One region of the Rhodobacter lacus genome, then DNA from elsewhere that is predicted to be linked to it. Evidence: riboswitches for the same ligand, from Rfam matches in the RefSeq annotation. Region 1 holds a riboswitch; the other holds the start of a gene.
What was found. A riboswitch is a leader RNA that binds a small molecule or an ion and turns the genes downstream of it on or off. The one in region 1 is predicted to bind thiamine pyrophosphate.

Region 1 (5,774 bases):
CAATGCATCACCAACTATGTCGCCATGAACATTGCCGCCAATGTTCTGCTCGCCGCCGGGGCCAGCCCGGCGATGGTGTCGGATGCTGCGGAGGCCGGAGAGTTCGCCGGGATCGCCGGTGCGGTGACAATCAACATCGGCACCCTGTCTGCTGCGTTCCTCGACGGCATGAACGCCGCGATCTTGGGCGCGCAGGCCGCCGGTCGCCCCTGGGTGCTGGACCCGGTGGCCTGTCAGGCGACACGCTATCGCCGTGAGGTGGTGCAGATGCTGGTGGCGCAGCGCCCGGCCATTATCCGCGGCAATGCCTCGGAAATCCTGTCGCTGGCAGGTGAGGCCAGCCACGGGCAGGGCGTTGACGGGCGCGACACGGTCGCGGCGGCGGAAGATGGCGCGCGACGGCTCGCGCAGTCAAGCGGTGCGGTGGTCGCGGTGACCGGCGCGGTGGACTATGTGACCGACGGCCAGCGCGCGGTCTGGATTGAGGGTGGATCGCCCTTCATGCCCATGAACACCGCGCTTGGCTGTGCGCTGACCTGCCTGTGCGGGGCCTATGCTGCCGTGACGGACGATGCGTTTGACGCCGCCGTGGGCGCGCTGGCGCATTTTGCCGTGGCGGGCGCGCGGGCGCATGAGGGGGCGGCGGGGCCGGGCAGTTTTGCGCCCCGGTTCCTTGATGCGCTGGCCTTGGTCACGCCCGAGGCGCTGGCCGGGGCGGTGATCCGCGACGCCTCGGTGCCCGCATGAGGCCCCGCATCGGCCACAGCCTCGATCTCTCGCTCTACCTCGTGCTCGATCCCGGCCTTTGCGCCGGGCTCGGCATGGTTGCCACGGCCCGCGCCGCCGTGGCGGGGGGGGCGCGTTTGGTGCAGCTGCGCGACAAGACAGCCGATACCGCGCGCATGATCGAGACGGGGCGCGCCTTGAAGGCCGCGCTGGCCGGGACGGGCGCTGCCCTGATCGTGAATGACGATGTGGAGGCGGCGATCGCGATCGGGGCAGAGGGGCTGCACATCGGGCAGGGCGATATGGCGGTGGCGCAGGCCCGGGACCGGATCGGCGCGGCGATGGTGCTCGGCCTTTCGGTCGAGACGCCCGCGCTGGCCGCGCAGGTCGATCCGGCGCTGGTCGACTATATCGGCGCGGGGCCCGTCTTTGCCACGCCGACGAAGCGCGATCACAAGCCCCCGGTGGGCTTTGACGGGCTGGCGGCGCAGGTCGCGGCGAGCCCGGTGCCGGCCGTGGCCATTGGCGGGCTGAAGGCAGATCATGTGGCGCGGGCCTTCAAGGCGGGGGCGCGAGGCATCGCCGTGGTCTCGGCGATCTGCGGCCAGCCGGACCCCGAGGCCGCCGCCCGCGCCCTCAGGGAGAGGATCGACGCCTTATCCTTCTGAGCCCCAGAGCGCGTGGAAATGATGCACCGGCCCATGGCCCCGCCCAACCTCAAGCCGGTGGCCCTGGGCGAGTGCGGCCTGCAGGTAGGCCTTCGCGCGGGCCACCGCCTCGGGCATCGGGTGATGCGGCAAAAGCGCCGCAATGGCCGAAGAGAGCGTGCAGCCGGTGCCATGATCGCAGGTGGTGCGGAGGCGCGGGGCGCTCAGGGCCTGCGTGCCCTCGGGCCCGGCCAGCAGATCGGTGCTGTCTTCGCCCGCCAGATGCCCGCCCTTGAGCAGCACGTAATCCGACCCGAGGGCAAGGAGAGCGGGCAGCGCGGCCTTCATCGCGTCCAGGCTCCAGTCGTCGGGGCGGTTCAACAAAACGGCGGCTTCGGGCAGGTTCGGCGTGATGACTGCGGCCAGCGGCACAAGCCGTTCGCGTAACGCGAAGACCGCCTCCGGGTCCAGCAAGGCATGGCCGCTTTTGGCAACCATGACCGGGTCGAGCACAATGTTACGCGCGCCGTGATGGCGCAGACGGTCGGCCACGGCCTCGGCGATGCCCGCATTGGCGATCATGCCGATCTTCACGGCGTCGATGCGCACGTCTTCCAGCACCGCGTCGATCTGGTCGGCGACGAGTTCGGGCGCGAGCGCCTGGAAGGACCGGACACCGCAGGTGTTCTGGGCGACCACGGCGCTGACGACGGAACAGGCATAGGCGCCAAGCGCGGAGATGGCCTTGATATCGGCCTGAATCCCCGCGCCCCCCGAGGGATCGGTGCCGGCGATCGTCAGGACATTGGCGATCATGGCGCAACCTCCGCCATCAGGGCCGCCGCCTGCTCTGCGAGCTCGGCCACATCGCGGCTCAGCGCGAGGCCGCTCTCGTGCAGGGCGGCGAGATCGAACCACCGCGCCTCGAGCGCGTCATCCCCCGCAACCGGCTCTCCCGCCGTCCATCGAAACAGCACCGCGATCAGGATGAAATGGCGCCGCAGCGCGCCGCTGGCGTCATGGTCAAACGCATCGACGGCGGTGAACACGCGCAGCGGCGCGGCGGAAACGCCGGTTTCTTCCTCCAGTTCTCGGGTTGCGGCCTCGAACAGGGTCTCGCCATGGTTTATTTTTCCGCCCGGAAACCCCCACCATCCTGCGTCGGGCGCATGGGCGCGGCGCACGAGAAGCACCTGGTGTTCGCGCAGGACGACGGCGATCGTCGCCGAAATCGGGCGGGGTTCTGTCGATGGAGATGGCAATTTGGCCTCGTATAGCTGAGGCCGGCAAGGGCAAGAGAGCCGTGCGATCCTGTCCCTTCGCCGGCATGATCCGGATCAGGTTCAAAGGGTCACCGCGCTGCATCTGCGAGCGATATCTCAGCCCCTTGTCGGGACACCCCTCGGTATCACGCATCTTATCAGAATGAGTGTGCCGTTCAATGGATCGGTCGTGCATTGGCGGGGCACTGCGGCTTTGTTGCCCAAATCAGGTGATATGCGAGTTTTCCCCTTTCCCGGAGAGACTTATCCCACAGTCTCCGTGCCCGGGATGCCGAGCGCGGTGTCTGCTCAGACAGGTCAGAAGGGCCGTTCGGACAGGCGCGGAAATGGAAATCGACGCGCACTTTCGGCGGGCGGCCAACGGCCTCCCGATCCGCATGCCAAAACGACACCCGCCCTCGGCGTCGATGCGCACGACTGGTATCAAATCCGGCAAGGCATCACAAATCGGGCACGGCGCGTGTCGCAGCGTGTCGCCTGCGCTCTGTGCTCGTCGATTGCGTGCCGACCCGGCGTGTGCGGCCGCGCTCGCCGCCCTGCTTGCGCTGGACGCCACCGCCCCGGATGCTGCCGAGGGGGGACGGACGCCGGCTCTCGCCGAAAAGACGGTATCTCGCCTGGCGCCCGAAGAGGGGATGCAAGCCGAAGGGCGCCAAGACCGACGCGGCGATCTGTTTGGTTTTGGCGCCGGGGACGCCGGAGGGCCTTGATCTCCACGGCGGTCATCCTCAGCGCTTACCGGGACAACTCGCCTCGCGCTATCTTCACACCCGGCCCGTTGCGGCTGGTCGGGGGGGGCTACACCGCCGCGCGGACTGCCCGAAGTGGTCGTTTATGGCTGGCGCAGAAAAGCCTTGGGCCGAATGTCGCTGATGCACAGGGTTTCTCAGCCACCTGGGCCATCTCAGAAATCAACGGCTCCGCGTCCCGATGGTTCAGAGCGAACGGGTGCGAAAGCACCGTTATCGGACGGGACGTTCGCTTCCCCTTGCAACTTTACGACTTTATGATAAATCGTGAAGCAAAGGAGACTCATATGTTCGGTACCCGCTTCGCCACGCGCATCAATTCCTTCGCTTCCGCGCCGCACAGCTTCTGGCCCGAGCTTTCCGGCAAGCCGACACTCGGGCAGATGATTGCCCGGGCGGCGACGGTCGAGGGTCTGACCGAGCTTGATCTGAACTATCCCGACCACGCGGCGGGCGATACCAAGGCGATTGCGGCGATGGTGGCGGACAACGGTCTGGCGATCAGCGGGCTGGCGATGCGCTACTACACCAACCCCGCCTTCAAGCGTGGCGCCTTCACCAACCCCGACCCGGCGGTGCGCCGCGACGCCATTGATCTGACGAAACGTGGCATCGACGCGGCGCGCGCGATGGGGGCGCCGATGATGACGCTCTGGCTTGGTCAGGATGGCTGGGATTACGCCTTCCAGTGCGATTACGCGAAGCTTTGGGCCGATGAGGTGGCGGGCATCGCGGAAGTGGCGGCGCATGACCCCGACTGCCTGATCTCGATCGAATACAAGCCCAACGAGCCGCGCAGCTTCGCCCTTCTGCCCGATGCCGCCACCACGCTGCTGGCGATCGACGAGGTGGGCGCAAAGAACCTTGGCGTGACCATCGACTTCGCGCATTCGCTTTACGCCAACGAACAGCCCGCGCTGGCGGCCGCCCATGTGATGCGACGCGCGCGGCTTTTAGGGCTGCATCTGAACGACGGTTACGCCAAGCGCGACGACGGGCTGATGGTGGGCGCGGTGCATGTGCATGAAACGCTCGAACTGCTGCGCGCCTGCCGCAAGGGCGGCTTCGACGGCGCGATCTATTTCGACACTTTCCCCGATGCTTCGGGGCTCGATCCTGTGGCCGAATGCGGCGCCAATATCCGCACCGTGGGGCGGATGATCGCCGCCATCGACCGGCTCGAGGCCGACAACCGTCTGGCGCAGGCACAAGCCGAGCAAGATGCGGTGGTGGCGGTCGAACTGGCGCAACTTGCCTTGCAGGGGCGCCCGATGGCGCTCTGACGAAACTTTTTCCGACGTGTTGAAACTGGGAGGAACCACATGCAACACTTTTTGAAAGGCGCGCTGGCGGTCAGCATGTTTGCCCTGTCGCTGGGGATGGCGCAAGCGCAGGATCTGGCGCCGTTGAACTCGGACAGCGAGCCCGACCGCATGGACTGGTCCGCGCTCGAGACCGATTTCGGGCCCTTCCCCGAGCCTGCCGCGGGCACCAAGGTCGGCGGCGTATCGAAGACGCTCACCAACGAATACTGGCGCACGCTCGGCGAAGGCTATGCCCAATTCGCCAAAGCCCATGGCGTCGAATTCGTCTATCAGGCGGCGCAATCCGAAGGTGACCAGATCGGCCAGCTCTCGATTGCCGAAAACCTGATCTCTCAGGGGTTCTCGGCGCTCCTCTTCTCGCCGCAAACCGATGCGAACCTTGTTCCCGCGCTGGAGGCCGCCACCGCGGCAGGCGTGCCGGTCGTCAACGTCAATGACGCGGTGATCCCGCAGGTCGCCCATTACGTCGGCAACGTGCAAAAAGACAATGGCGTGCGCGTGGCGAAATGGTTCATCGAGCACCATCCCGAGGGCGGCAAGGTCGCCGTAATCGAGGGGCAGGCGGGCGTGTTTGCCGCCGGTCAACGCACCGCGGGCTTCACCGAAACCATCAACGCCGCCGGCAATTTCGAGATTGTCGCCTCGGTTCCGGCCGACTGGAGCCGCGAGCTCGCCTTCAACGCCGCCGCGACGATTCTGCAACAGCACCCTGACCTGATCGGCTTCTATGCCAACAACGATGGCATGGCGCTCGGCGTGGTCGAGGCCGTGAAAGCGGCCGGCAAGGCCGAGCAGACGGCGGTCTTCGGCACCGATGGGGTGTCGGATGCCTATGCCGCGATCCGCGCCGGCGATCTGACCGGGACGGTGGACAGCTTCCCCATTCTGACAGGTGAAGTTGGCATGGAAGTGGCGTTGCGCCTTATGGCCGGTCAGGATCTGCCTCGCGTGGTCGCCACGCCGCAGGCTCTGATCACGAAGGACAATATCGAAACCTTCGCCACCACCGACATGACAGCCCTGCGTGCTGCGCTGACCGCGAAG
Region 2 (5,774 bases), 230 kb from region 1:
CTGACGGCAGGCCCGGCCATGGCCGAAGAGGCCAGGAACCCCGATGTGAAGGCCCGCATCGCGCTGATGCAGGATTTCAAGGCGCAGATGAAGGTTTTGGCAGAGGCCGCATCCGGCAAGACCAGCTTTGATGCTGATGAGGTCGCCGCGGCGATCACGGCCTTGCAGGCGGGCGCGGCCGATGTTGCGCCGCGGTTCCGCCCGCAGGCCGATGACCCCGCCTCCGAGGCGCTGCCCGAGATCTGGGCCGCGCCCTCCGAGTTTCGGCAAAAGACGAACCGGATGATCCGCGCGGCCGATGCGCTTGCGGGCACGAGCGCGGGGGCGCTCGCCAAAACCCTCGATCCGGTTCAGGCCGCGTGCAAGGATTGTCACGGCCGCTTCAAGATGTAAGGGGCCTCAGCCGCAGTCGATGTTGAAGATATTGCCTGCGGCATCAAGGCGGAACACGATCCGCTGCGGGTTGTAGATCTGCGGCTCGATGCCCCGCCATTCCACCACGTTGATCGGGCGCGTGATGCCGAGCGTCGGGATCACCGAAGCAGGCTGGCCGAGCGCCGAAGTGTAATCGGCGGCGTGGCAGGTGTCGGGCTCGCGCGCCTCAAGAGCGCCGTCTTGCGAGACGGCGGGGGTCATGTGCGGCACCGGCAGGGCCTGCGCGGGCATCTCCGGCTCGGGCGAGGCGCCACAGGCGCCAAGTGCAAGAAGGGCTGCGGTGAGCGGCAGCGGGGCGAAACGCGAAACAGTCAAAATCATGGTCGGGTCATCCGTCTGAGGGCCGGGGCATCAGGGCCGAGGCGGTCGGTGGGGGCATATATATCGCGCCGGCAAGGCATTGCAAAGCCACGGCTCGGTGAGCAGGTCACGGCCCGGCATGGGGCCCGAGATAGGCCGCAAGCGCGGGCGGCGGATCGGCCAGAAGCGCCGCGGTGGGGCGGGGCGGATGCGCGCGGCCCTCGGCCACAAGCACCGTCTCCGGGCAGAGCGCGAGCGCGTCAGAGGGATCGTGGCTCACCATGAGCACGGCGGTGCCCTGTTCGCGGGCGATCTCGGCCACAAGCGCCAGCATCTCGGCTTTCAGCGCCGGGCCAAGCGCGGCGAAGGGCTCGTCGAGCAGCAAGAGCGGCTTGGCGCGCAACAGGCAGCGCGCCAGGGCCACCCGCCCCTGCTGGCCGCCCGAAAGCGCCGCGGGTTTGCGCGCACCGAGCCCCGAAAGCCCGACCCGGTCCAGCGCCCGTTCGATCCGGGCGCGCTCCTGCGCGCTCAGTCGCGGGCGCGGCGAGATGCCGAGGCCGAGGTTTTGGGACACGCTCAGATGCGGAAACAGGTTTTGATCCTGAAACAGGATCGAGAGCGGGCGCTCACCGGGCGCGGCGGGCGTGATGTCTTCGCCCGCCCAGAGCACCCGGCCAGAATGCGGCGCCAGAAAGCCCGCAATCGTCGTGAGCAGCGTGGATTTGCCGGCCCCCGAGGGGCCGAGCACCGCCACCCGCGCGCCGGGCGCGATGCGGAAATCGGCCTCAAGTGCAAAATCATCCTGCGTGATCCGCAGTTTATCGAGGGTCAGCATGGGCTCCGATCCGGTCGAAGAGGGCATAAAGGCCAAAGGTCAGCGCCATCAGAAGGCAGGCGGCGCCAGCCGCCGCCTCCATCCTGTAGCTTCCCATCAGGCTGTAAAGGGCGAGCGGCAAGGTCTGGCTGCGGCCATCTGAAAAAAGCGTGATCGCGCCCAGATCGCCCATCGAAAAGGCAGCCGCGATTCCGGCGGAAAAGCCGATCGGGCGGGCGAGGCGCGGCAGGGTGAGCCGCCTGAGCCTTGGGAGGCCGGTGAGCCCGAGGCTGGCGGCGAGCCGGTCATAATCGGCTTGCAGGCTGCGCACCTCGGGCAGCAGGAGCCGCAAGGCGAAGGGCAGGGTCAGCGTGGCATTGACGAGCATCGTCACCGGCAGGGCGAGCGCGGTGGGGGCGATCCAGGGCCGCACCAGCAAAAAGAGCCCGGTGCCGAGCACAAGCGCCGAGGCGCTCATCGGCAGCATCGCCACGGGTTCGGCCCAGCGGGTGCGCGGGCTGGCGAGCGCGAGCGGGAGCGCGAGCAGGAGCGTGAGCAGGGTCGCGCCAAGCGCGACCGTGACCGAATTTGCCGCCGCCTGCCAGACCGAGGCGGGAAGGGCCGGAATTTCGGCGATGCCTTTCAGAGCGATCGCAAAAAGCGGGGCCAGCAGGAAGGCTCCGGCGAGGGCGAGCACGGCCCCGTCCTTGAGCCGGTGACGCCCCGCGGGGGCCAGCGCAACGGGGGCGGCGCGGTCAAGCCCGGCGCCAAAGGTGCTTGGCAGGGTCAGCCGCGAGGCCGCGCCGAGCGCGGCAAGTGCCAGCGCAATCTGCACCAAAGACAGCGTGGCCGCGCGCCCCATATCGGCATCAAAGCGGAAGGCCTGATAGATCGCCACCTCGAGTGTCGAGGCGCGAGGGCCGCCGCCAAGGGTGAGCGCCACAGCAAAAGAGCTGACACAGACAAGGAAAATCGCGAGAAAGGCGCCCGGCAGCACCGCGCGCAGCATCGGTCGTTCCAGATGGCGCGCCTGCGCGGCGGGGGGCAGACCGAGCGCGAGCGCGAGCCGGAGCCGTTCACCCGGGATCGCCTGCCAGCCCTGAAGCAGCATCCGCGCCGCCAGGGGCAGGTTGAGAAAGATATGGGCGACAACAACGCCCTGCGCCCCGTAAAGCGAGATCTCGGGCAGCCCGAGGCCGGCAAGCGCCCCGTTCACAAGGCCGCGCCTGCCGAGGATCGCCAAAAGGCCCATCACCGCCACGATGGTGGGCAATAAAAACGGCGCCCCCAAAAGCGCGATGAAGGCGCCGCGCCCCGGAAAGCGGCGGCGGTGCAAGGCGCGGGCGAGCGGGATCGCCAGCGCGCAACTGAGCACCGCGGAGAGCGCGGCCTGCCAAAGCGTGAAGATCAGCGCGTCAAGGTCGGAGGGTGTGAGTGCCGACAGCCCCCCGGCGCGAAAGATCACCGCGCCAAGGGGGGCAAGCACGAGGGCCGCAACAAGCGCTGCGGCCAGTGCTGCCGGGATCATTTGCCGAAATTCGCGCGCCATTCCTCAACTGCGGGGCCGCGCAAGGCCTCGGCCTCCGCCTCGGGGTAGAAATAGGAGGTCTGAGGCCGCGGCAGGGCGGCAAAGCCCTCAGGCAGGAAGCCCGGCTTTTCGATCACCGGATAAGACCAGTTCGCGGTTGCGATCATGCCCTGGAACGCGTCTGAGAGGATGTAATCCATGAAGGCTTGTGCGAGTTCGGGGTGTTTCGAGCCCTTCAATTGCGCGGCGAGTTCGGCATAGAAGTAATGCCCCTCGGGGAAGATCGCGGCGGCCTTGGTGTCATCGCCCTCGGCGATCAGGTGATAGGCGGGCGATGTGGTGAAGCTCAGCACCATATCGGCCTCGCCATCGGTGAAAAGCCCGTAGCTTTGCGACCAGTCCTGCGTCACGGTGAGCACCTTGGGGGCAAGCTTCGCCCAAGCCTCGCCCGCCTTGTCGCCATAGATATGCTTCACCCAGAGGAGCAGCGCGAGCCCCGAGGTCGAGGCGCGCGGATCCTGAATCGCGATCTTGAAGGCATCGGCGGGGGCGTCGAGCAGCTCGGCAAAGGACTGCGGCGGATTGGCAAGCCTGGTGCGATCATAGACGAAAGCGACTTCGGACCAGTCAAACGGCAGGAAGGTCTCGTCCTCCCATGTGACCGGCATGGTAAGGCGGGAAAGATCCTCGCCATGGGGCGCGAAAAGCCCGCTTGCACGCGCGCGCGCGGTGACATCGGTGTTGAGCCCGATCGCCACATCCGCCTCGGTCGTTGCGCCCTCAAGCAGCAGCCGCGGCAGCACATCGCCCGCAACGAAGCGCAGATCGCAGCCACATTGCGCCTCAAAGCCCGCCTCGATCGCCGGACCGGGCCCCCATTCGGAGGTGAAATAATCGGGCGCGTAGACGGTGAGCACGGGTTTGTCCGCGGCGAAAGCAGCATTCGCAGCGACAAGGCAACCCGCAAGCATCAGAGTTTTCTTCATCGTTCTCTCCAATGGCTTGACGAGCGGAGTCAGTCCGGGAGAGCCGGCACCTTCCCTCCGCCGGTCTTAACCGGTTCAGGTTCGACGGGTTCGCGCAAGCGCATCTCAGCCTTTCGGGCACCCCGAGGTGGAACCGGACCATAGGCAAAACGCGCCATCGCGCAAGAGAAAAGGTGATTTGCGCTCGATCACGGCGCGGGGGCGGCGGAGGTGCGAAGATGGGGCAAAGGGAGGGGACGATGCGTGTTGATCTGACGGTTTTCGCGCTGGTGCTGGCCGGGCTCGCGGCCTGTGCGCCGCTTGCGCAAGGCTTGCCGCCCGCCGCGCAGGATTATCAGGATTATTGCGCGGGCTGCCATGGCACGGGCGGGGAGCCCGGCCCGATTGCGCAGGAGCTGCACCTGCGCCCGGTTTCGCTCGCGGATCTGACAATGATGAATGACGGGAATTTTCCCGAGGCGCGGGTGATGTCGAAGATCGTCGGCCACAAGGCGCATGGCGAGTTGATCGGGGCCGAAGCGGGGAACATGCCGCCCTTCGCGCCGATGCTGGAGGGGCCGACGGTGCTTTACGACAGCGGCGACGGCGTGGAAACACCAACGCCACTGCGGCTGGTGCGGCTCATGGAATATGTCAGGGCGATGCAGCAGTAGGCGGGGGCAACCTGGCGCGGCGCCGGGGGCATGGGGCGGCGGGCATGGGCGGCCTTGGGTGGGCGCCGTTCAGGCCGGGCTTTGTAATTTTGTGAAAAGCAGGCACTGTGAAAAGCAGGCACTGGGCGCGCGGGAGAGCGCCGCGCCGCCCGCGTTTCGAGGGCTGAGAGAGACCGGAGACGGCGTCTTTTCCCTGCGTGATTTGGTCCTGTGCAAAGGCCGCTGAATTCTTCAGAAAATCGACAAAACCCTCTGGACAGCCCTCACGCCCTCGTCTACTAACCCCCCACCAAAAGCGGATTGGCGAGAGCCAAGATGCGGAGTGCCCAGATAGCTCAGTTGGTAGAGCAGCGGATTGAAAATCCGCGTGTCGCTGGTTCGATTCCGGCTCTGGGCACCACTTAATTCCCTGAAATAAAGTATTTTTCTATGAAGTGCTTCATCGCACTAGTGCGTCGCCCTCGTTCTGGGCTACATTTCGCGCACGCTTGGTGTGAAGTTTCAAGGTGGGGATTCTGTGCATGCGGTTGGCGGGTGAAGGCCGTAACCGTTCTCTGCAATCTGAGATGAAGCCCGCCAGCGACCGAATGCAGCACCGGAGAAGCTCATTGAGCTCACAGTCGCTAGCAAACGAAGTCTATCTGAAGGTCGATGAAGTTGCCGCGCGCTACGGCGTCTCCATTGACACGATTTATCGGTGGAAAAGAAACGGCGACTTTCCGAAAGCACGGAAAGTCGGTCCCGGCGTTACGCGCTGGCGACTGTCTGATCTGATCGAACATGAAGCGAATATGCAAGCGTGCTTCGCGACGCACCTGAACATCCCTCGTCGCGAATGATCACTCTGTGAGTGAGGGGCTTGCGCCCCTCCCCCGGGGAATGGCTGAGCTTTTCCGTTCCGACGCCTCATCCCGCGTCGAGCAGCGCACGCAGCGCACCCACCCGCGCCGGAGTGATTTCCGGGTCACGTCCCGCACTGATTACCCGGATGAACTCGATCCATGCCTTCTCGTTTTCGCTGAGCTGGTCCCATGGTCCCATTGGTCCCTGTGGCGTGA

Region 2: linked by a shared signal. The riboswitch ahead of ACFSM0_RS04635 (thiamine ABC transporter substrate-binding protein) and the one ahead of ACFSM0_RS03510 (NUDIX hydrolase) in region 1 are both predicted to bind thiamine pyrophosphate.

The regions. Positions count from the first base shown of each region.
Region 1 is NZ_JBHUIX010000004.1:11,419-17,192, reverse strand. It holds gene thiM (hydroxyethylthiazole kinase) at 1-747, shown strand, start outside; gene thiE (thiamine phosphate synthase) at 744-1,394, shown strand; gene thiD (bifunctional hydroxymethylpyrimidine kinase/phosphomethylpyrimidine kinase) at 1,383-2,189, opposite strand; gene ACFSM0_RS03510 (NUDIX hydrolase) at 2,186-2,635, opposite strand; TPP riboswitch at 2,671-2,786, opposite strand; gene ACFSM0_RS03505 (hypothetical protein) at 2,983-3,366, shown strand; gene ACFSM0_RS03500 (sugar phosphate isomerase/epimerase family protein) at 3,693-4,688, shown strand; gene ACFSM0_RS03495 (sugar ABC transporter substrate-binding protein) at 4,728-5,774, shown strand, end outside.
Region 2 is NZ_JBHUIX010000004.1:239,782-245,555, reverse strand. It holds gene ACFSM0_RS04655 (c-type cytochrome) at 1-393, shown strand, start outside; gene ACFSM0_RS04650 (hypothetical protein) at 400-756, opposite strand; gene ACFSM0_RS04645 (thiamine ABC transporter ATP-binding protein) at 863-1,570, opposite strand; gene ACFSM0_RS04640 (ABC transporter permease family protein) at 1,554-3,098, opposite strand; gene ACFSM0_RS04635 (thiamine ABC transporter substrate-binding protein) at 3,074-4,063, opposite strand; TPP riboswitch at 4,099-4,198, opposite strand; gene ACFSM0_RS04630 (c-type cytochrome) at 4,303-4,716, shown strand; tRNA gene ACFSM0_RS04625 (tRNA-Phe) at 5,041-5,116, shown strand; gene ACFSM0_RS04620 (helix-turn-helix transcriptional regulator) at 5,238-5,555, shown strand; gene ACFSM0_RS04615 (hypothetical protein) at 5,623-5,774, opposite strand, start outside.